Regions from separate parts of the Defluviitalea raffinosedens genome, predicted to be linked through region 2. Evidence: riboswitches for the same ligand, from Rfam matches in the RefSeq annotation. Region 2 holds a riboswitch; the other holds the start of a gene.

Region 1 (6,470 bases), on a different contig from region 2:
TAGATTTTATAAATGAATATAATCTAAACAGCAGAAGGCAAAAGGAGATTTTACTGAAAATAAAAACAGAAGATTTTTGCCATTCATTGCAAAATACGAAAGTAGGATTTGAACATGAGGTTTTATATGTATTTTGTCCCCAGGTTACGTTATTTAACTTTGATGGCATCGAGGAGTTAGTTGATATATATACGAAATTTAATCTAATTGATAGTGAAAGTGGAAAACGAGTGGTTGTTATATCGTTTCATAAGCGAAACAAGCCGATTGATTATCTTTTTCGATGATCAATCAGAAAGTTTGAGAGTTTGAAAGGAGGCCGCCTTATGAATAGGAATAAGACATTTTGCGAGGAATGCAGAAGAGATGTCGAATACATGGTAGAAACAGCAACAATTAAGGGTAAACTTAAAGGCGAAGAATATGAGTATACTGGAAAGAAGGCTGTTTGTACGGAATGTGGGAGCGAAGTCTATGTAGCGGATATAGAGGACGAAAATCTAAAGGCTTTGTATGACACGTACCGTCAAAAAAACGGCATTATTTCGCTGGAGAAGATATTAGAAATACCTCAGAAATACAATATTGGCAAACGTCCGCTATCATTGCTTTTAGGTTGGGGGGAAATGACTTTTTCGAGATATTGTGAAGGTGATATGCCTACAAAACAGTATTCAGATATTCTTCAAAAGATTTATGATGATCCAGCGTATTATAAAGAATTACTGGAGAAAAATAAGGACAATTTAAAATCTCTGCAGGCATATGAAAAAAGTAAGCGGAAGGTACAGGAACTGCTTGGGGAAGAAAACAAAACGGGTTCAAAGCTGGACTCAATTATCCAATATCTGCTTTATAAATGCGAGGACATAACTCCTTTAGCTTTACAAAAGGCGCTATATTATGTCCAGGGTTTTTATTATGCTTTTGAAGGACGGTTTCTTTTTGAAGAAGACTGTGAGGCATGGGTTCATGGACCGGTTTACAGAGATATATATAACAGGTATTCATCTTATCGGTTTGACCCCATTGAGAGTGTTGAAGCTTTCGATGAATCAGTTTTTACAACTGCTGAAAAAGCGATATTGGATAGCGTTATTAAGAACTTCTGCTGTTATAGCGGAAAAACGCTAGAGAAGTTTACGCATCTGGAGAAACCATGGCGGCATACTAGAGACGGTTTGCCGGTGGATGCGCATTCTAATCGTGTAATACCCAAAGAGTTGATCGGGAAATATTTTGTAGCTGTAAAAGAAAAATTCAACATGCTTACTCCTGGAGATATAGAAGTATATTCGAAAGCTATCTTTGAACAAATAAACTGATATTTTTAGCTTCCTTTAAGGTGAGATTTTCATGAGATGAAAAACACAGGTATCCCATATATAATGATATCGTGAAAAAATAACATTAAAACGCATAAGCCCTTCGGGGCTTTTTCTTATGACATAAAACAGGAGGGAGGAAAGATGGTTAATAAATGCTTTGGCAGTAACGGAAGGAACGGCTGCAATATCCTGACTGTACACAAGTGCTTGCAAGATAAATGTTCCTTCTATAAAAGCACCAAGGAGTTAGAGGAAGATAGGAAAAAGGCTTATCTTTTGCTTGCAGCTTTACCACCCGATATGCAGCGGTATATCTCCGATAAGTATTATAACGGTAAGATGCCATGGTCAAATAGCAAATGTGTTGTTCAATATTCCAGATGAGATTTTTATGAGATGAAATTCATTATAAATCCAAATATAATGGTATTGTGAAAAGTTATGGATAAGCCTTCATGGGATATGAACCTGTGAGGGCTTTTTTATACCTGTAAAGGAGGTGGCCAGATGCCAAGAAAACCAAAAAGGCCTTGCTCCTTTCCCGGCTGTCCTGAACTGACGGACGGAAGGTACTGCGACATGCATCAAAGGCAAGTGGATGCTTATTACAACAAATACGAACGAGATCCTCAAACAAGAAAAAGCTATGACCGGAGATGGAAACGCATCAGGGACAGATATATCTCAGAGCACCCGCTTTGCGAGGAGTGTCAAAAGTACGGAAGGCTTACACCAGCCGAAGAGGTACATCATATTATCCCTTTATCTAAAGGCGGAACCAATGCAGACAGTAACCTTATGAGCCTGTGCAAACAATGTCACTCATCGATCACTGCCCGCGAAGGAGAACGATGGGCAAGACGGTAGGGGGGTCAAAATCTCTGGTGAAGTAGTTTTGTGCAACGGGCGGGGGGTCACGCGCGAAAAAGCGCAGTTTCAAACGGTGTAAACACACATACAAGCTGCCGATTTACTCGCGCATCAGCAAAAAACGCTTGAATAAGGCAGAGTATGAGGCATTTCTGCGAAATGACCGGGAAATTGTGTATCAATATGGCTTGGACAGGGTTTTACTGCAGAAAAACAATGTTGAGATTTTGGAGGAGCCGGCTTATGTTTTGAGGAATGGCGGTGAGGATACGGAGAGAGATGTTATACGGTTTCGTAACCCCTATCATTTGCGAATACGCTATGACAGGCTAATTGCCGAATGCCTTAAAATATCTCGATCCGAAGCGAAAAGGGTTCTGGAAAACGGAGTGTTATCCGTAGAGGTGGTTCCGTGAAGAAGTGAAACGTGCAAGTTTAATGAGGAATGAAAATCATTGACTTGAAAGTTGACAAGTGATATATTTATTTCAATCATTAATAACGGTAAAACTTAATATAAGTATCTTCAGGGATAGGTGAAATTCCTTACCGGCGGTAAAGCCCGCGAGCCTTAAATGGCAGATCCGGTTAGTTTCCGGGGCCGACAGTATAGTCTGGATGGGAGAAGAGAATGTGTTCTATTGCGTCTGCATGTCAGCAATGGATGTATTGTATTATCCCTGGAGTTTTTGCTTCAGGGATTTTTTACTGTCTGTGTGATGAATCTCTGAATCGGTTTGAAAGGCTACTTAGAAAGTAATGGCCTAAGGATAAACACATACTTTTTTGAGCGAGGGATGAACATGTACGAGAGATATATGCAAAGAACATTTGAGCTGGCTAAGTTGGGATGGGGAATGACAAGCCCGAATCCGCTGGTCGGTGCGGTTATAGTTAAAGACGGAAGGATTATAGCTGAAGGATATCATGCGAAGCGCGGATGTGCGCATGCAGAAGCGGCCGCGTTTGAGAATGCAAAGGAAGATGTCCGCGGAGCGACACTGTATGTCAATCTGGAGCCATGTTCCCACTATGGCAAGACGCCCCCATGCGCAAAGGCAATTATAGAAAAGGGAATCAGCAAAGTAGTAATGGCAATGATCGATCCCAATCCTAAAGTTGCGGGCAGAGGGGTCGCAATGCTTAAAGAGGCCGGTATTCAGGTGGTCTGCGGTATCCTCGAGCAGGAAGCGAAAAAACTCAACGAGATATTCATCAAATATATAACCCAAAAAAGGCCCTTCGTGATTATGAAAACCGCCATGACGCTCGACGGCAAAATAGCCTCTGCCCGCGGTGATTCAAAGTGGATATCAGGAGAAGCTTCGAGGCGATATGTGCATACATTGCGCAACAGGGTTACCGCCGTAATGGTGGGCATAAATACAGTCCTTGCAGACAACCCGTCTCTTACTGCGAGGCTTGACTCTGAAACGACCAGAGATCCTGTCAGAATTGTCGTAGACAGCAAAGGGCTGATACCTCCGGACAGCAGGGTTATCAATGAGGAATCATCAGCAGGCTTAATCCTTGCCACGACAACGGCGATTGACCCTGAAAAAGAAAGGCTGCTCATGGATAAAGGAGTGCGGATTCTTAAAGCGGACAGCCCCGGAGGGCATGTCGATCTGGCAAAGCTTATGGATGAGCTATATAAGCTTGAGATTGACAGCGTGCTTTTAGAAGGTGGGGGAGGCCTTAATGCCGCCGCGCTTGATTCGGGAATTGTTGATAAGGTTATGACTTTTATCGCGCCGAAGATTATCGGCGGAAAAGATGCCAAAACTCCTGTTGAAGGCGAGGGGATAGAAATAATGGAGCATGCCGTTAAATTGCAGGATATCAGCATCAGCAGATTTGATGAAGACATCCTTATCGAAGGATATGTGAGAGGTGATTTTTATGTTTACGGGAATCGTTGAGGAGATGGGCACCATAAAAGGAATTAGCCGGGGCAGTAAATCCGCCAGACTTTCAATCAGTTGTTCAAGGGTTATGGACGGCATGAAAATCGGGGACAGCATTGCTGTAAACGGAGTTTGCCTCACGGTAACCGATATGGGCGGCAACTGGTTTTCCGCCGATGTGATGCCTGAAACGTTGAGAAATACGGGACTTGGAATGCTGAAAATATCCGACAAAGTGAACCTCGAGCGGGCTCTGAGGCTGTCAGACAGGCTCGGAGGCCATATTGTTACCGGACATATCGACGGGACGGGAACCGTTATATCAAGGGTGGAAGAGGACAACGCCATATGGCTTACGATTGAAGCCCGAAACGATATCCTTAAATATATCGTCATGAAAGGCTCGGTTGCGCTCGATGGCACAAGCCTGACTGTTGCCCATGTTGATGACAGATGCTTTAAAGTATCGTTGATACCTCATACCGCAGGCGAAACGACTCTGGGCTCGAAAAAGGTAGGCGATCAGCTGAATATTGAGTGCGATGTGATAGGAAAGTATGTGGAAAGGCTTTTCAATTGCAGTTCACAGGAATCAAAGCCGAAACGGGATATATCCGTAGAATTTCTCAAGAGTAATGGATTCGCATAAATTCGGCCGTAAATAGGGCTTAAATGTATCGAACAGGAGGGGGATTCAACATGAATTTTAATACCATTGAAGAGGCGTTGGAAGACATCAGAGAGGGAAGGATGATCCTGGTTGTAGATGATGAAGACCGCGAAAATGAAGGGGATCTTTTGATGGCGGCGGAAAAGGTGACGCCCGAAAGCGTAAACTTCATGGCTACCTATGGAAGAGGGATGATATGTGTCCCCATGACAGAGGAGAATGCGCGGCGGCTGGAACTGGACCTGATGGTGGAAAGAAATACCGAGAGCATGAAGACGGCATTTACCGTGACGGTGGATCACAAAAGTTCAACTACAGGCATATCAGCCTTTGAGAGGGCGAATACCATAAAGGAACTGGCAAATCCAGCTTCGGTCAGCAGCGATTTTACCAGACCCGGACACATTTTTCCTCTGATTGCAAGAGACGGAGGGGTGCTGAAACGTTCCGGGCATACGGAGGCAGCCGTGGATCTTGCCAGAATGGCAGGTTTGCATCCGGCGGGGGTCATATGCGAGGTTATGAATGATGACGGCACCATGGCAAGAGTGCCTCAACTATTCGAATTTGCAAAAATGCATGGCCTCAAAATCATTACAATAGAAGAACTGATAAAATACAGAAGGAAAAATGAAAAGCTTGTAACGGCAGCCGCAAAAGCCAAGCTTCCGACCGAATACGGCGAATTTGAAATTATTGCCTATGAAAATACGATTAACGGTGAACACCATATCGCCTTGGTAAAAGGACATCTTAGCAATCCTGATGAGCCGGTGCTGGTGCGAGTACACTCCGAATGCCTGACAGGAGATGCTTTCCATTCCCTGAGATGCGATTGCGGAGAACAGTTGAATGCCGCATTGAGGCAGATAAGAGACGAAGGCAGGGGAGTGCTGCTTTATATGCGCCAGGAAGGACGCGGAATAGGTCTTGTGAATAAAATACGCGCCTACGCGCTCCAGGATAAAGGGAAGGATACGGTGGAGGCAAATGAACTGCTTGGTTTTGCCCCTGACCTTAGAGAGTATGGCATAGGAGCGCAAATACTCTATGACTTGGGCATCAGGAAAATCAGGCTCTTGACCAATAACCCCAAAAAGATCATTGGCTTAAGCGGTTACGGCCTTGAGATTGTGGAGCGGGTGCCGATACAGATCGAAGCCAATGAGGTCAATAAGTTCTATATCAGAACGAAGAAGGAAAAGATGGGACACATTATTGCAATTTAAGCATCGAATCAAATACGGTGAAAAATCAGGAGGGTGAAAAGAATGCCGATTAAAACACTTGAAGGGAACTTGATGGCAAAAGATTTAAAAGTTGGGATCGTCGTCGGGCGTTTTAACGAGTTCATCAGCAGCAAGCTTTTAAGCGGAGCGATTGACGCATTTGTCAGGCATGGGGGAAACGAGGCTGACATCGAAGCGGCCTGGGTGCCGGGAGCGTTTGAAATTCCCCTGGTTGCACAGAAAATGGCCGAATCCAAAAAGTATGACGCGGTAATCTGCCTTGGCGCTGTTATCAGGGGGGCGACGCCTCATTTTGATTACGTTGCCAATGAAGTGTCCAAGGGGATTGCAAAGGTTTCATTAGATACCGGTGTGCCTGTGATATTCGGAGTTCTGACCACGGATACCATAGAGCAGGCGATTGAAAGAGCAGGTACAAAAGCCGGCAACAAGGGATATGATGCCG
Region 2 (13,473 bases):
TATCCGGCCTGTCTCCTCAGGCTGAACCTACACCATCGCAAATGGCAGAGATTTCGGATTTTATCAAGGAACACAATATCCAATACATCTTTTTTGAAACTTTAGCAAGCCCTAAACTGGCAGAAGTTATTGCTAAAGAAACAGGAGCAAAAACCTCCGTTCTGAATGATATATCAAGCTTATCCCAGAAGGATATAGATGAAGGTAAAGACTATATCAGCGTTATGAAGGAAAATTTAAATGCTTTAACAAAAGCTTTAGGAGAATAGTTATGGATACAATACTGGAAATTAAAAATTTATCCTTTGGATACAATGACAAATTAATTCTGGACAATATTAATTTTGAAATCAAAAGCGGGGATTATATTGGCATCGTAGGTCCTAATGGCTCGGGTAAAAGTACTCTTCTTAAAATTGTTCTCGGCTTATTAAAACCTACCAAAGGAAGTATTAAATTATTTGGACAACCTATGGACTCTTTTAAAGATTGGGGAAAAATCGGTTATGTTGCTCAAAAAGCTGCCTCTTTTAACACCAGCTTTCCTGCGACTGTAGAAGAGGTGGTTGCTGCCAATTTATATCCTCAGCTTGGTCTGTTTAAAAGAATCAAAAAATACCATATGGAAAAGGTATACGAAGCTCTTGAACTGGTAGGAATGAAAGAATATAGCAAAAGACTGATCGGAAATCTTTCTGGAGGACAACAGCAAAGAGTATTCATCGCAAGAACCTTGGTAAGCTCTCCCCAAATCATCTTTTTGGATGAACCTACGGTTGGGATCGATATTCAGTCTCAGGACAATTTCTATGAACTATTGAAAAATCTGAATGAAAATATGCATATTACAATCGTAATGATTTCCCATGACATAGGTGTCATTACAGAAAAAGCAAATCGTGTAGCTTGCATGGGAGAAAAGAAATTGATTGTTCATGATATGAATTCGAATGTACCTATTTCAAAAATTCTTTCAGAAGTATATGGTGAAAAAATGAATCTTCTGGATCATCACCATTAAAAATTCCCTTTAACGAAAGGAGTTTTACTGTGCTGGAAATATTATCGTACAGTTTTATGCAGCGTGCTCTTCTTGCCGGGATCATCATTGGCTTTTTATGCCCTCTTATGGGCATATTTATTGTTCTTAGGAGAATGTCTCTTATTGGAGACGGATTATCCCATGTAGCCCTTTCAGGGATCGCCACAGGAATACTTCTTAATATATCTCCTCTGGGAGTTACTCTTGTATTCTCGGTAATTGCCGCCCTGGCCATTGAAAAATTAAGAAAAAGTTATGAAAAATATGCCGAGCTATCCATTTCGATCATTATGTCCTTTGGAATAGGTCTGGCCGTTATATTAATCAGTCTCGCAAAATCCATTAATGTTGACTTATTAGGCTATTTATTCGGAAATATAACAACAGTACTTCCTTCGGATTTATGGATAATCTTAGGCTTAGGTATTCTGGTGATCGTTTCTATTTGGCTTCTTTATAAAGAGTTGTTTTATATGGCATTTGATGAAGAAGCTGCCCTTTTATCGGGTGTCCCTGTTAAAGGAATTAATTTATTTTTTATTGTACTCATTGCCATTACTATAACGCTATCCATGCGTATTGTGGGCATACTTCTTGTGTCTTCCTTAATGGTGCTGCCTGTAGCAGCAAGCCTTCAAATTGCCCACAGCTTTAGACATGCTGCAATTCTTTCTATTATTTTTTCTCAAACTGCAATCATTTTAGGAATTATCATTTCCTACTATTTTGAACTGGCTTCGGGAGGAACCATTGTTTTGCTTGCAGTGCTCATCCTTGTATCTGTTTTGATATTTAAATATCTTAAGAATGCTGCAAGATAGTTATTATATCCCTCTTGTGAAATAAAAGCCTGGATCTTTACTATGGTCTTATTTCATAAAAAAGAAGAATGAACAGTTTTAAACCTGTTCATTCTTCTTTTTTATGCATTCTTTGCAGTATCCGTATAATTCAAAACGGTGGTCCGTTAAAACGAAATCTTCATCCTTGAATTCATCATGAATATCCTGCAACGGACAAAAGTCTATGCTCTGAGATTTTCCGCATTCTTTGCAGATAATATGGTGGTGGTGTTTATCATTGCAAATCAGCTTATATTTAGATGCTTCACCATTCATATTGATTCTATGAATCAAATTGGCATTCTCCAGTATTTCCAGATTGCGATAAATGGTTGAAACATTCGTTTTGGCATATCTTTCTTTGGTTTTTTCATAGATTTCCTCTGCAGACAGAACATGCCCTTTATGATCCATCAAAACATCCAGGATAGCCTTTCGCTGATTCGTTAATTTATATCCCTGACTTTTTAAATTATCTTTTACATCATTCAGATTCATCCTTTGTCACTCCCAATAAAACCGCTATACATCTGTTTCATGAAATGCCTCAAAAAGTCGCAGGCATTCTTGAAACATGAAAGTTTGAACCCTGCAGCTAAGGCAAACATTCTCGTTTTAAAAAAAGAACCTTACAAATACTGTATAACAGATTTGTAAGGATTGCAAGGACAAAAGCTTATATAGAAATCTTAAATGTTTTGATCCATTCTTCATAACAACGCTGGCAAACGTCAAAATCATCTTTCTTGCCATCTTTCTTTGAATCATATCCCCAAACCTTTTCTACATGGAGGAAGTCTTCAAAATGATTATGGCTGTTTTTAGCGATTTTTTCTCCGCAAATGTTGCAGTATACTTCTTCTACGATCTCTTTTTCGATAGATACTTTTTTGTACTTTTTCATGTTTGCCCTCCATCAAATCTTCTAAATACTATAGAAAGCTTATTCTTCGGTAAATCCCTTGAATCTATTATACCCTCCGCATTTTAACATGTATAGAGGTAAAATTTGATTTGATTTGGGGTTTTTGTAATTTACTTTCTTTTTCCTCCAATTTTTTTAGTTTCAGTAAGACTGCCTCGATAAAATCGTTTCAGTTTATTATATACCATTCCATGAATAGTATCATCAGGGTATCTGCCGTTTTCTCCTTTTTGCCCTGCCGGAATACCCGTTAATATTTCTATACCTTCATCAATATGGCGTATTGGATAAATATGAAATTTTCCTTCTTTTACTGCTTCTATAACCTCATCCTTAAGCACTAAATCTTTTACATTCTGATAAGGAATAATAACGCCTTGTTCTCCTGTTAATCCTCTTGCTTTACACAGTTTAAAAAATCCTTCAATCTTATAAGATACGCCGCCTATGGGTTGAATTTCTCCCCTTTGATTAATAGAACCTGTAACGGCAATGCCTTGTTTAATCGGAACTTCAGCAAGACTGGATAAAATAGCATATAATTCCGTACTCGATGCACTGTCACCATCAACACCATAATAGTTTTGCTCAAAACAAATCCTACAGGAAAGAGAAAGAGGAAATTCCTGTGCGTAAGTCTGGCCTAAATAACCGGCCAGAACATGAACACCTTTATTATGAACTTTTCCGCTCATTTCGGCCTCTTTTTCAATATTTATAATGCCCGACTGTCCCATATAAGTTGTAGCAGTGATTTTCGATGGTTTTGCAAATACATAGTCTCCTGTATCTAATACCGCAAGACCATTAATCTGGCCAATCTTTTCTCCATCACAATCAATCATAATGATATTCTCATGCATCATCTCTTCCATTTTTTCTTCATAGAGGTTGGATCGTTTTTCTTTTTCTATAATCGCCTTTTTAACATGTTCTGCCGTGACGATCTCCTTTTGATCAATTTTTGCCCACGTATTTGCTTCACATAAAATCTCAACAATGCTGTTAAATCGGGTGGTCATTTTTTCTTGATTTTCTGCCATCCTGGAAGCATACTCCACAACCTTGGCTACTGCACCGGCATCAAAAGGTGCTGTCTTTTCTCTCTCACAAAAAGAACGTATAAACCTTGCAAGCATTTTAATATTTTGGGAACTGTTCGGCATTTCTGAATCAAAATCTGCACGAATTTTGAATAGCTTTTTGAAATCTTCATCATATTCATATAATAGATTATAGATATAACTGCTGCCTACCATAATAACCTTTACATCTACAGGGATAGGTTCCGGTTTTAAAGAAGAAACAGCAGTAAGACCAATCAATTCTCGCAAACTTTCGATGCTTACTTCTTTTGTCTTCAGAACTCTTTTTATAGCTTCCCAGGACTGGGTATTCGTAAGTACATCCATGGCCTGAAGGATTAAATATCCTCCATTAGCCTGATGAAAGAGCCCAGGCTTTATTTTCGTAAAATCCGTGGTTAAGTTTCCAAATTCATTGTCATATTCTATCTGACCAATTAATTTATTATAAGTAGGATTAAAATCTATGATTACAGGGGCGCCTTTAGTTTCTGTATTGTCAATGAATAGATTGACTTTATATTTTATGGTCACATCTTCAGTATTCCTTCTGATGACATAGGGAAGGATGGAAGCCAGTTGATCTTCCTCTTCACTCTCATTTTCTAAAAATTCCTCTATATTTTCTAGAATATCTTCCTGCACAGCTTCTAAATATTTATTCACTCTGTCGAATTCTTTATACTTTTCTTTTAAAGCACTGATATGATGCCCTACTGCAAAAAGTCCTATCTTGTATTCTAAATCTTCGATCTCCTGCTTTGCTTTCTTTTCCAAGTCTCTTAAACTTTTAAGGATATCTGATACTTCATCCTGAAACTCCTCTGTCACTTTTGTAAATCTTTCTTTGATCTCTTCATTCAAATTCTCATATTCATTTTCATCTATTGCTTCTCCGTTAATAAGGGGAACAAAATATATGCCTGCACTGGTAACCTTTACGCCAAAGCCTAACTCTTTTGCCCTTTCTTTCATCTTTTTAACAATTTCGTCTTTATTCGTCTGATAACGCTTTATAATTTCTGCTTTTTCTTTTTCATATTCTTCTGAATTAAACGCTTTAGGAATTTCTTCAAGTAAAAACTCTATAAGCTCATCCATATCATCTCTAAATTCTTTTCCTAATCCAGGGGGAAAACGAAGTGCTAAAGGATTGCTTGGTTTAGCAAAATTATATACATAACACCAATCATAAGGAACAGGTTCATTCTTAGCAATTTCTCTGACACAGGATGTTGCATAAGTGGTTTTACCAGAGCCGGTTGGGCCTGACATATAAATATTATAGCCCCTCATTTTGATATTTAGTCCGAATTCCATTGCTTTTACCGCTCTTTCCTGACCAATAATTCCTTCCATCGGCTCTAGTTCGTCGGTGGTTCTAAAATCAAAATCTGAGGGGTCGATGAACTTCTTCAAATCTCTATAGGATAATTCGTGAAATTTCTTCATATTTCCACTCCTTTCTCTATATTATTATATTCAATAAAGGGCATTGATTTCCTCTCTTAAATCAAAATGTTTTTAGTAGTATGACAATTTTCTTCCCTATAATAAAACGCCTTCTAAAATTAGAAGACGTTCTATTCTTTAAAATATTTCCACATGATCACCGCATTTTCTCCTGTATCCTGATAATACCCTTTTCTGATTCCTTCATTGACGAAACCAAATTTTTTATATAAATTTTGTGCCTTAATGTTGCTTTCTCTCACTTCCAGAGTAAGTCCTATGAAATGATTTCTTTGCGCCTCTTCAATAATGCCCTGCATTAACAGGGTTCCCACGCCCTGATGCTGAAAATCAGGATGCACTGCTATATTCGTAATATGACCTTCATCGGCGATCTTCCACATTCCCGCATATCCTAATATATTGCCTTTGGATTCTGCCACAATATAATAGGCCAAAGGATTTTCCTTCAATTCTTTTTCAAAGGCGTCCTTAGACCAGGGAATTGTAAAACAGCTTTTTTCAATTTCATAAATTTGGGGAATGTGTTCTTCTTTCATTGAAATAATTTTGATCATAGGTTTCCTCTTGCCTTCTCTTCATATTCTCTTTCTGCCTGGGATTTTCGCAGATAAAAAGGCACAAACTCCATAGAATCCTGAGCTTTTCCTTCTTTAGCCAGAATCATTCCAAGACTTCCAATGGACGATGCCTTCTGCATATTGCAGGATTGTGGTGCAAAATAATATTCCCCATCACCTATTGCTTCTTTTATCTTATCCTTGTATACCGGTACCCCATCTCCTAAAAAAACAAGGGGTTTATTATATTCCTTAGCTCTTTTTACACATTCATCAATTTCAATGGCTAAGTAATCCGACTGTCTTTTTAACAAGCCTTTTTCCCATAAATAAAAAGCTGTATACACTTGATTCCTTCTTGCATCCATAATCGGACAAATTAAATAGTCGGTATATGTAATATTATATGCCAGCCCATCAAGGGTCGGAACTCCTATAATCGGTTTATTAAGGGCATATGCTAACCCCTTTGCAGTAGCAACCCCTATCCTAAGCCCTGTAAAAGAACCAGGCCCGCTGGCTGCAGCAATATAATCCAGGGATTCTAAATCCAGATTCACCATTTTGCAAATGGAATCGATCATCGGCAAAAGGGTTTGAGAATGAGTTTTTTTGTAGTTCATTGTAAGCTCTATTAATAATTGATCATCTTCTATAATAGCTACAGAGGCGACATTGCCTGATGAATCCAATGCTAATATTTTCAATTCAATCATTCCTTTTTATTCGAAATAGTAATTGCTCTATAATTTTCACCTTTGCTTAAATCTTTTTTTATATGAATCCAAACAGCAGAATCCGGGATTAGGTCTTCAATTATATCTGCCCATTCGATTAAGCATACACCGTCACCAAAGAAGTATTCTTCATATCCTATTTCATCCATTTCATCTATATCGGTAATTCTGTATACATCAAAATGATACAAAGGAATTCTTCCTTCATATTCATTCACAACTGTAAAGGTAGGACTTGTAATGGGTTCATAGATGTTTAACCCTTCTGCTAACCCTTTGGCAAAAGCAGTTTTCCCGACTCCTAAGTCTCCTATCAGACAGTAAATGTCTCCCTTTTTACATGAACTGCCCAGCTTAATACCTAATTGCTTGGTTTCTTCTTCAGAATAGCTTTCATAAACCATTATTTCTTTCCTTTCAATATTATACTATCTTAATATATTATGTTTAATTGTATTATTTTTTATAAAAATATGCAAGAAAAAAGAACGGATGACCGTTCTATCATCTTCTATACTATTTACTTCTGTGAAAAAGGGGATATAGTGCTTTATACACACCATAGCTTAGAATAGAAATACCGCTGGCTTTTAGAAGATTAAAAGGCACTATAGAATAAAGAACCAAAGTCTTTAAATCATTGATGCCTGCATTAATTTTGGTTCCCATAGAAACGATTACATCCACGCTCATTCCAAAGATCATCGCATAAAAAGGTATCATAACAAAATAATTTATCAGTCCTCCAATTGCTGCCATTGTAATGGTACCTGCAAAACATCCTATGATAAAACCTTTTAAATTTGATTTATATTTATATACAAGCCCAAGGGGCAGAACATAGGCTGCTCCTACAATAAAATTGGCTAAAGGCCCTACAAAACCTGTATCGCTTCCTGATACCATATAAAGAAATGCTTTGGTCAACTGAACAATGACTCCTGCCGCCGGCCCTATGGATAACGCACCTATAACAGATGGGATATCACTGACATCCATTTTTAAAAAAGGTGGAAAACCAGGTATAGGGAAGTCAAGTCTCATAAGGATAAATGCCAGTGCGGATAACAATCCCATCTTTACTAAATTACTTGTTTCAAACACTCTTTTCTTTTGATCTGCTACTCTTTGAATACTTTCCATTTCCATTCCTCCTTAAATTTTATGGGCTGCAATAAAAAAAGCAGCCAGAGGATTCTTCGGACTGCTTGGAAATGCGTAATAACGCCATTCTTCTCCCATCCAGACTGTACTGTCGGTTTTGGAATTTCACCAAATCAATGCGTACATAACGCACTCGCGGACTATCACCGCCGGTCGGGAATTTCACCCTGCCCTGAAGAATCTTCTTATTAAATTTGAACTCATTATACTATATGATTCTATATGTGTCAACTTTCATACATGATAAAATTTTAATCTTCTAGTTCATATTTGTAGGTCTCTGTACTTTGCGTTTCTTCCATGCCGCAACTTAAATAAAACTTTTTAACATTTTCCGATGAGCTTTTTAGCGTAATGCTAATCTTTCTCGTATCAGGCAAAGACCAATAGTAATTTAATACCGTCATATAAAGTACTTTACCCATTCCTCGTCTTCCATACTTATCAATAACGCCCAAGGTATCAATACGACGGTTCATTTTACCATCTTCTTCTATACTTTCCACGCCGCAAAATCCAATTAATTTTTCTTTTCCAGTGCTTCTACTCACCCTGTACATCAGAAAAATCTCATGACTATGATTCGGATCGGATAAAATTGCAAGTTGCTTTTCTCCATCTTTGGGATTGCCAAAAATTTCTTCATAGGTTTCCAAGAACTGGGCTTTATCCTTTATTGCTTTTGATCTTCTGATTTCAATACCTTCAGGACAGTTTACTTCCTGAAAAATCGGCTCATTCATTTCCATTCTGAAGAAGCTTCTTTTATACTCGAATCCATGCTTAATCAAAAAATCTATTCCTTCTTCATTATCGGTCTCAATTTGAGCGTAGATGGATCGAATACCTACTTCTTTCGCTTTACGGATTAAAGCTTCCATTAGCGCACTGCCCACACCTTGACTTCGATAAAGCGGATTTACAAGGATCCCATACAAATCTGCATTGGGATTGCCTTCTTTTCGGACTAAATCTAAGCCTCCAAAACCTATGATCTGGTTGTCTTCTTCAGCAACCATCAGGATAAGCTCTTTCCCCTCCCAATCTTTTTTCATTTCCTCTACCGTCTTATAAACCGGATAGAAAAAATATGTCTCCTTATTTACCTGCGCATTTAATACTAATTGGCCGACCTCGTGATAGTCATCATTAAACGACCTAACTTCCATTTTATTTCTCCTTCCTTAGATCCCTTTCATCGTTAATGCTATTCTTTTCTTATTTATGTCAACACTTAATACAGATACCTTAATAATATCTCCCACACTGACTACTTCCAAAGGATGCTTGATAAACTTCTCTGTCATTTCTGAGATATGAACAAGTCCGTCCTGATGAACGCCTATATCTACAAAGGCTCCAAAATCTGTAATGTTGCGTACAGTTCCCATTAAAACCATGCCCGGCTTTAAATCATTAAGCTCAAGAACATCGCTTCTAAGGATTGGCTTTGGCATATCTTCTCTTGGATCTCTCCCTGGCTTTTCCAACTCTTTAATGATGTCTTCAAGGGTAGGCACGCCTACTTCCAATTCCCCGGCTAATATATTTATATCCTCGATCTGAGCTCTGATATTCTTTATTTTTAATTCCAAAATATCATTTTCTGTGTATCCCAGATATCTTAGCAAGTCTTTTGCAACTTTATAAGATTCCGGATGAACCCCTGTTCTGTCCAATACATTGTCTGATTCGGGAATTCGTAAAAATCCGGCACACTGCTCAAATACTTTAGGTCCTAACTGCTTTACTTTTAAGAGCTGTTGCCTTGCTGTAAATTTACCATTGGTTTCTCTATATTCTACAATATTCTTTGCTACGGTATTTTTTATTCCTGCTACATATTGAAGCAAGGATACTGAAGCTGTATTTAAATCTACCCCAACTCGGTTTACGCAATCTTCTACAACCCCACCAAGGACTTCTTCCAATCTTTTTTGGTTCATATCATGCTGATATTGGCCCACTCCAATAGACTTTGGATCAATCTTAACCAGTTCTGCTAAAGGATCCTGAAGTCTTCTGGCAATGGATGCCGCACTTCTTAAGCCCACATCAAACTCAGGAAATTCTTCCGAACCTAAAGGAGAAGCAGAATATACAGAGGCCCCTGCCTCATTAACGATAATATAATGCACCTCCTGATCCAACTCTTTAATCAGTTCCGAAACAAACATTTCGGATTCCCTGGAGGCGGTTCCGTTTCCAATGGCAATAATATCCACATTATACTTTTTGATCAGCTCTTTTAATATTTTCTTTGCCTCTTCTACTTTATTTTGCGGAGGAGTCGGATAGACTACCGTCGTATCCAGTACTTTCCCTGTTTCATCTACAACGGCAATTTTACATCCTGTGCGGAATGCAGGGTCCCATCCCATAACTACTTTATTCTTAATAGGGGGCTGCATCAAAAGCTGAGAAAGATTACTTTTAAAAACAGCTAAGGCACCTGTTTCAGCTTTTTCTGTTAATTCATTTCTGATCTCTCGTTCTATAGCAGGAGCAATCAATCTTTTATAGCTATCTTCAATCACAGTTTTTATGAGATCCAAAAATGGACTTTTATCATTCTTAATCACTTGCTTTTCTAAGTAAGCTCCTATCCGCTCAACAGGTGCTTCTATTTTGACAGATAGGATTTTTTCTTTTTCTCCCCTGTTGATGGCTAATATTCTATGGCCGGGAATGCTTTTTATTGCTTCACTATAATCATAATACATTTCATATACAGACTCTAATTCTTCGTCTTTTGCTTTAGTAACCAATAACCCTTTACTAAAGGTTTCCTGGCGAATATATTTGCGATAACTGGCATCATCAGAAATCCATTCTGCCAAAATATCCATTGCCCCCTGCAGGGCATCTTCTATGGTATATACTTCTTTTTCAGGATTAATATAGTCTCTAGCAATTTCCTCCGGGCTAAAATTGGAATCTTGATCCCATAAAATTTGTGCAAAGGGTTCTAAACCTTTTTCCTTTGCAATGGTCGCCCTCGTCCTTCTCTTAGGTCTAAAAGGTCTATATATATCTTCTAATTCCGTTAAAGTTTCAGCTTTTTCAATCTGCTTAACCAGTTCTTCCGTTAATTTTCCCTGTTCTTCAATGCTTCTTACAACCTGCTCCTTTTTATCGGCCAGATTTCGAAGATAAGTTAACCTTTCATAAAAATTACGGAGCGTTACATCATTTAAAGAGCCTGTGGCTTCTTTTCGATATCTCGCAATAAATGGAATTGTATTTCCTTCATCAATGAGTTTAACCGTATTTTCAACTTGAAAAGGTTTTAACTCAAATTCTTCCTGCAATTTTTTTAGAATGTCCATGTTTCTCACCATTTCGATTTTGTATTTTACTTTATTATTATTATAAACGATTTACTTAGTCTGAACAATATTTACAAAGAATTATCATTACTTTTTTCCATATATTGTAACACTCGTTTGTACTATACATATTATAATATTGAATCCAGTATTTGATCCCTTCAAACAGCGGCTAGGTTACACTTATGAAATAAGAAAGTTTGAGTCCTGACAAATAAAATCAACTTTCTTATTTCATAAAATAAGCGGTCAATGGCCGCTGGATATAAAAACGGCTCCATGGACGCTTATTGCGTTCATGGAGCCGCTGTGTGTTATAGCCTATCTTTCAATTGCCAGTCTGAATTGCTCGTGGATTGCATTCATCGCATCTTCTGTATATTTTTCATCAATCAGTACAGAAATTTTTACTTCAGATGTAGAAATCATATGGATATTAATTCCTGCATTATACATCGCTTCAAACATCATTGCTGCTACTCCAGGATTGGTTGCCATTCCAGCTCCAACAATGGATACTTTTGCTATTTTATCACTGTATACCACATCTTTTGCCGTTAATCTTTCTTGGTTTTCTTTAATAAGTTTGAGGGCATCATGTAAATCGTCTCTGGCTACTGTAAAGGAGATGTCTTTCGTTCCGTCTCGACCAATAGATTGCAGAATAATATCCACACTGATTTTATGTTTTGCTAATAATGAGAATAATTCAAAGGCCTTCCCTGGAGTATCTTCAACGCCAATTACCGAGATTCTGGCTACATTCTTATCGCCTGCTACACCGCTTACTAACATTTTTTCCATATTACAAACCTCCTTAACAACTGTACCTTCTGCATTGTTTAAACTGGACCTTACAACGAGTTCTACATTATATTTTTTAGCAATTTCAACAGAACGGTTGTGAAGAACCTTTGCTCCTAAAGAAGCCAGTTCCAGCATTTCATCATATGAAATTTCTTTTAATTTTCTTGCGTCCTTAACAACTCTCGGGTCAGCAGTATATACGCCGTCAACATCTGTATAAATTTCACATTTATCAGCTTTCAATGCAGCAGCTAAAGCAACCGCAGTGGTATCCGATCCACTTCTTCCAAGGGTAGTAATATCGTCAAATTTATTAATGCCTTGAAAACCTGTAACCAATACAATATTTTTTCTGTCTAATTCCGCCTCTATCCTCTCTGTGTGAATTTTCTTTAATCTTGCGTTGCTATGGGTAGTATTTGTATACATACCTACCTGAAAAGCATTTAAAGAAACAGCAGGATATCCCAATTTCTGAATTGCCATTGCCATAAGTGCAACAGATATTTGCTCACCCGTAGATATAAGCATATCCATTTCTCTTCTGGAAGGATGCAAATCAATCTCATGGGCTTTCGCAATCAGTTCATCAGTGGTATCCCCTTGAGCTGACAAAACAACGACAACATCATTTCCTTGCTTGTAGGTTTCAATAATTCGTTTTGCAACATTAAATACTCTTTCTACATTGGCTACGGAGCTTCCTCCAAATTTTTGTACAATTAACAAGTTCGTCCCTCCTCATTTTTTAAAGAAATATTCAATTAATTCATGCCCAATAGGAAAGCAATTCTTGCTGCTCGTTGCGAATATTTCATCATATTTTTGTTCCAGATTGAGTACTTCTTTATTTTTACGGTATATTAAATACGGTACGGGGTCATCTGTATGAGTTCTAAGCCTAAGGGGTGTAGGATGATCCGGCAAAATCATGATAGAATAGTCTTCTCCCAGTAAATTGAGCTCTTCTACAATTACTTTTACAACCTTTTCATCCAAAAGTTCTATAGATTTCACTTTATTCTCTAATTCGTTCCTATGTCCACATTCATCCGGTGCTTCTACATGAACGTACACAAAATCCTGACCATTCTTTAGTTCATTGATCGCTGCCATAGCTTTCCCTTCAAAATTTGTATGAATATTTCCGGTAGCTCCTTCTACATCTACAGATTTTAGCCCTGCACATATTCCAATACCTTTAATTAAATCCACAGCAGAAATTACAGAGCCTTTTAGACCGTATTTTTCCTCAAAAAGAGGGAGCCTGGGTCTTCTTCCTTCTCCCCAAATCCAAATAGAGTTCGCAGGTCTTAAACCCTTTTTAACTCTTTGAATATTGATAGGATGAACACTTAAAAAATCATAGCTCTCTTTCATCATATTTAAAATAGTGCCACTTTGTGAACCCTTAGGAAGATAATCCTTAATACTCTTTCCCAGTATATCATGGGGAGGTGTTAAATCAAAATCGTCCGGGCCTTCATGCCACACCATTAAATGCCTGTA

What was found. A riboswitch is a leader RNA that binds a small molecule or an ion and turns the genes downstream of it on or off. The one in region 2 is predicted to bind FMN.
Positions count from the first base shown of each region.
Region 1: linked by a shared signal. The riboswitch ahead of ribD (bifunctional diaminohydroxyphosphoribosylaminopyrimidine deaminase/5-amino-6-(5-phosphoribosylamino)uracil reductase RibD) and the one ahead of JOD07_RS11185 (ECF transporter S component) in region 2 are both predicted to bind FMN.

Region 1 is NZ_JAFBEP010000035.1:303-6,772, forward strand. It holds gene JOD07_RS14855 (hypothetical protein) at 1-287, shown strand, start outside; gene JOD07_RS14860 (type II TA system antitoxin MqsA family protein) at 327-1,325, shown strand; gene JOD07_RS14865 (hypothetical protein) at 1,470-1,712, shown strand; gene JOD07_RS14870 (HNH endonuclease) at 1,836-2,195, shown strand; partial or broken gene JOD07_RS16045 (DUF1062 domain-containing protein) at 2,279-2,614, shown strand; FMN riboswitch at 2,717-2,832, shown strand; gene ribD (bifunctional diaminohydroxyphosphoribosylaminopyrimidine deaminase/5-amino-6-(5-phosphoribosylamino)uracil reductase RibD) at 3,002-4,120, shown strand; gene JOD07_RS14885 (riboflavin synthase) at 4,101-4,754, shown strand; gene JOD07_RS14890 (bifunctional 3,4-dihydroxy-2-butanone-4-phosphate synthase/GTP cyclohydrolase II) at 4,805-6,004, shown strand; gene ribH (6,7-dimethyl-8-ribityllumazine synthase) at 6,053-6,470, shown strand, end outside.
Region 2 is NZ_JAFBEP010000016.1:49,175-62,647, reverse strand. It holds gene JOD07_RS11230 (metal ABC transporter substrate-binding protein) at 1-269, shown strand, start outside; gene JOD07_RS11225 (metal ABC transporter ATP-binding protein) at 272-1,021, shown strand; gene JOD07_RS11220 (metal ABC transporter permease) at 1,051-1,863, shown strand; gene JOD07_RS11215 (Fur family transcriptional regulator) at 1,942-2,382, opposite strand; gene JOD07_RS11210 (hypothetical protein) at 2,561-2,788, opposite strand; gene JOD07_RS11205 (Lon protease family protein) at 2,920-5,346, opposite strand; gene rimI (ribosomal protein S18-alanine N-acetyltransferase) at 5,478-5,924, opposite strand; gene tsaB (tRNA (adenosine(37)-N6)-threonylcarbamoyltransferase complex dimerization subunit type 1 TsaB) at 5,921-6,643, opposite strand; gene tsaE (tRNA (adenosine(37)-N6)-threonylcarbamoyltransferase complex ATPase subunit type 1 TsaE) at 6,640-7,068, opposite strand; gene JOD07_RS11185 (ECF transporter S component) at 7,181-7,807, opposite strand; FMN riboswitch at 7,891-8,012, opposite strand; gene JOD07_RS11180 (GNAT family N-acetyltransferase) at 8,080-8,997, opposite strand; gene JOD07_RS11175 (Tex family protein) at 9,013-11,157, opposite strand; gene JOD07_RS11170 (aspartate kinase) at 11,479-12,693, opposite strand; gene JOD07_RS11165 (cofactor-independent phosphoglycerate mutase) at 12,706-13,473, opposite strand, start outside.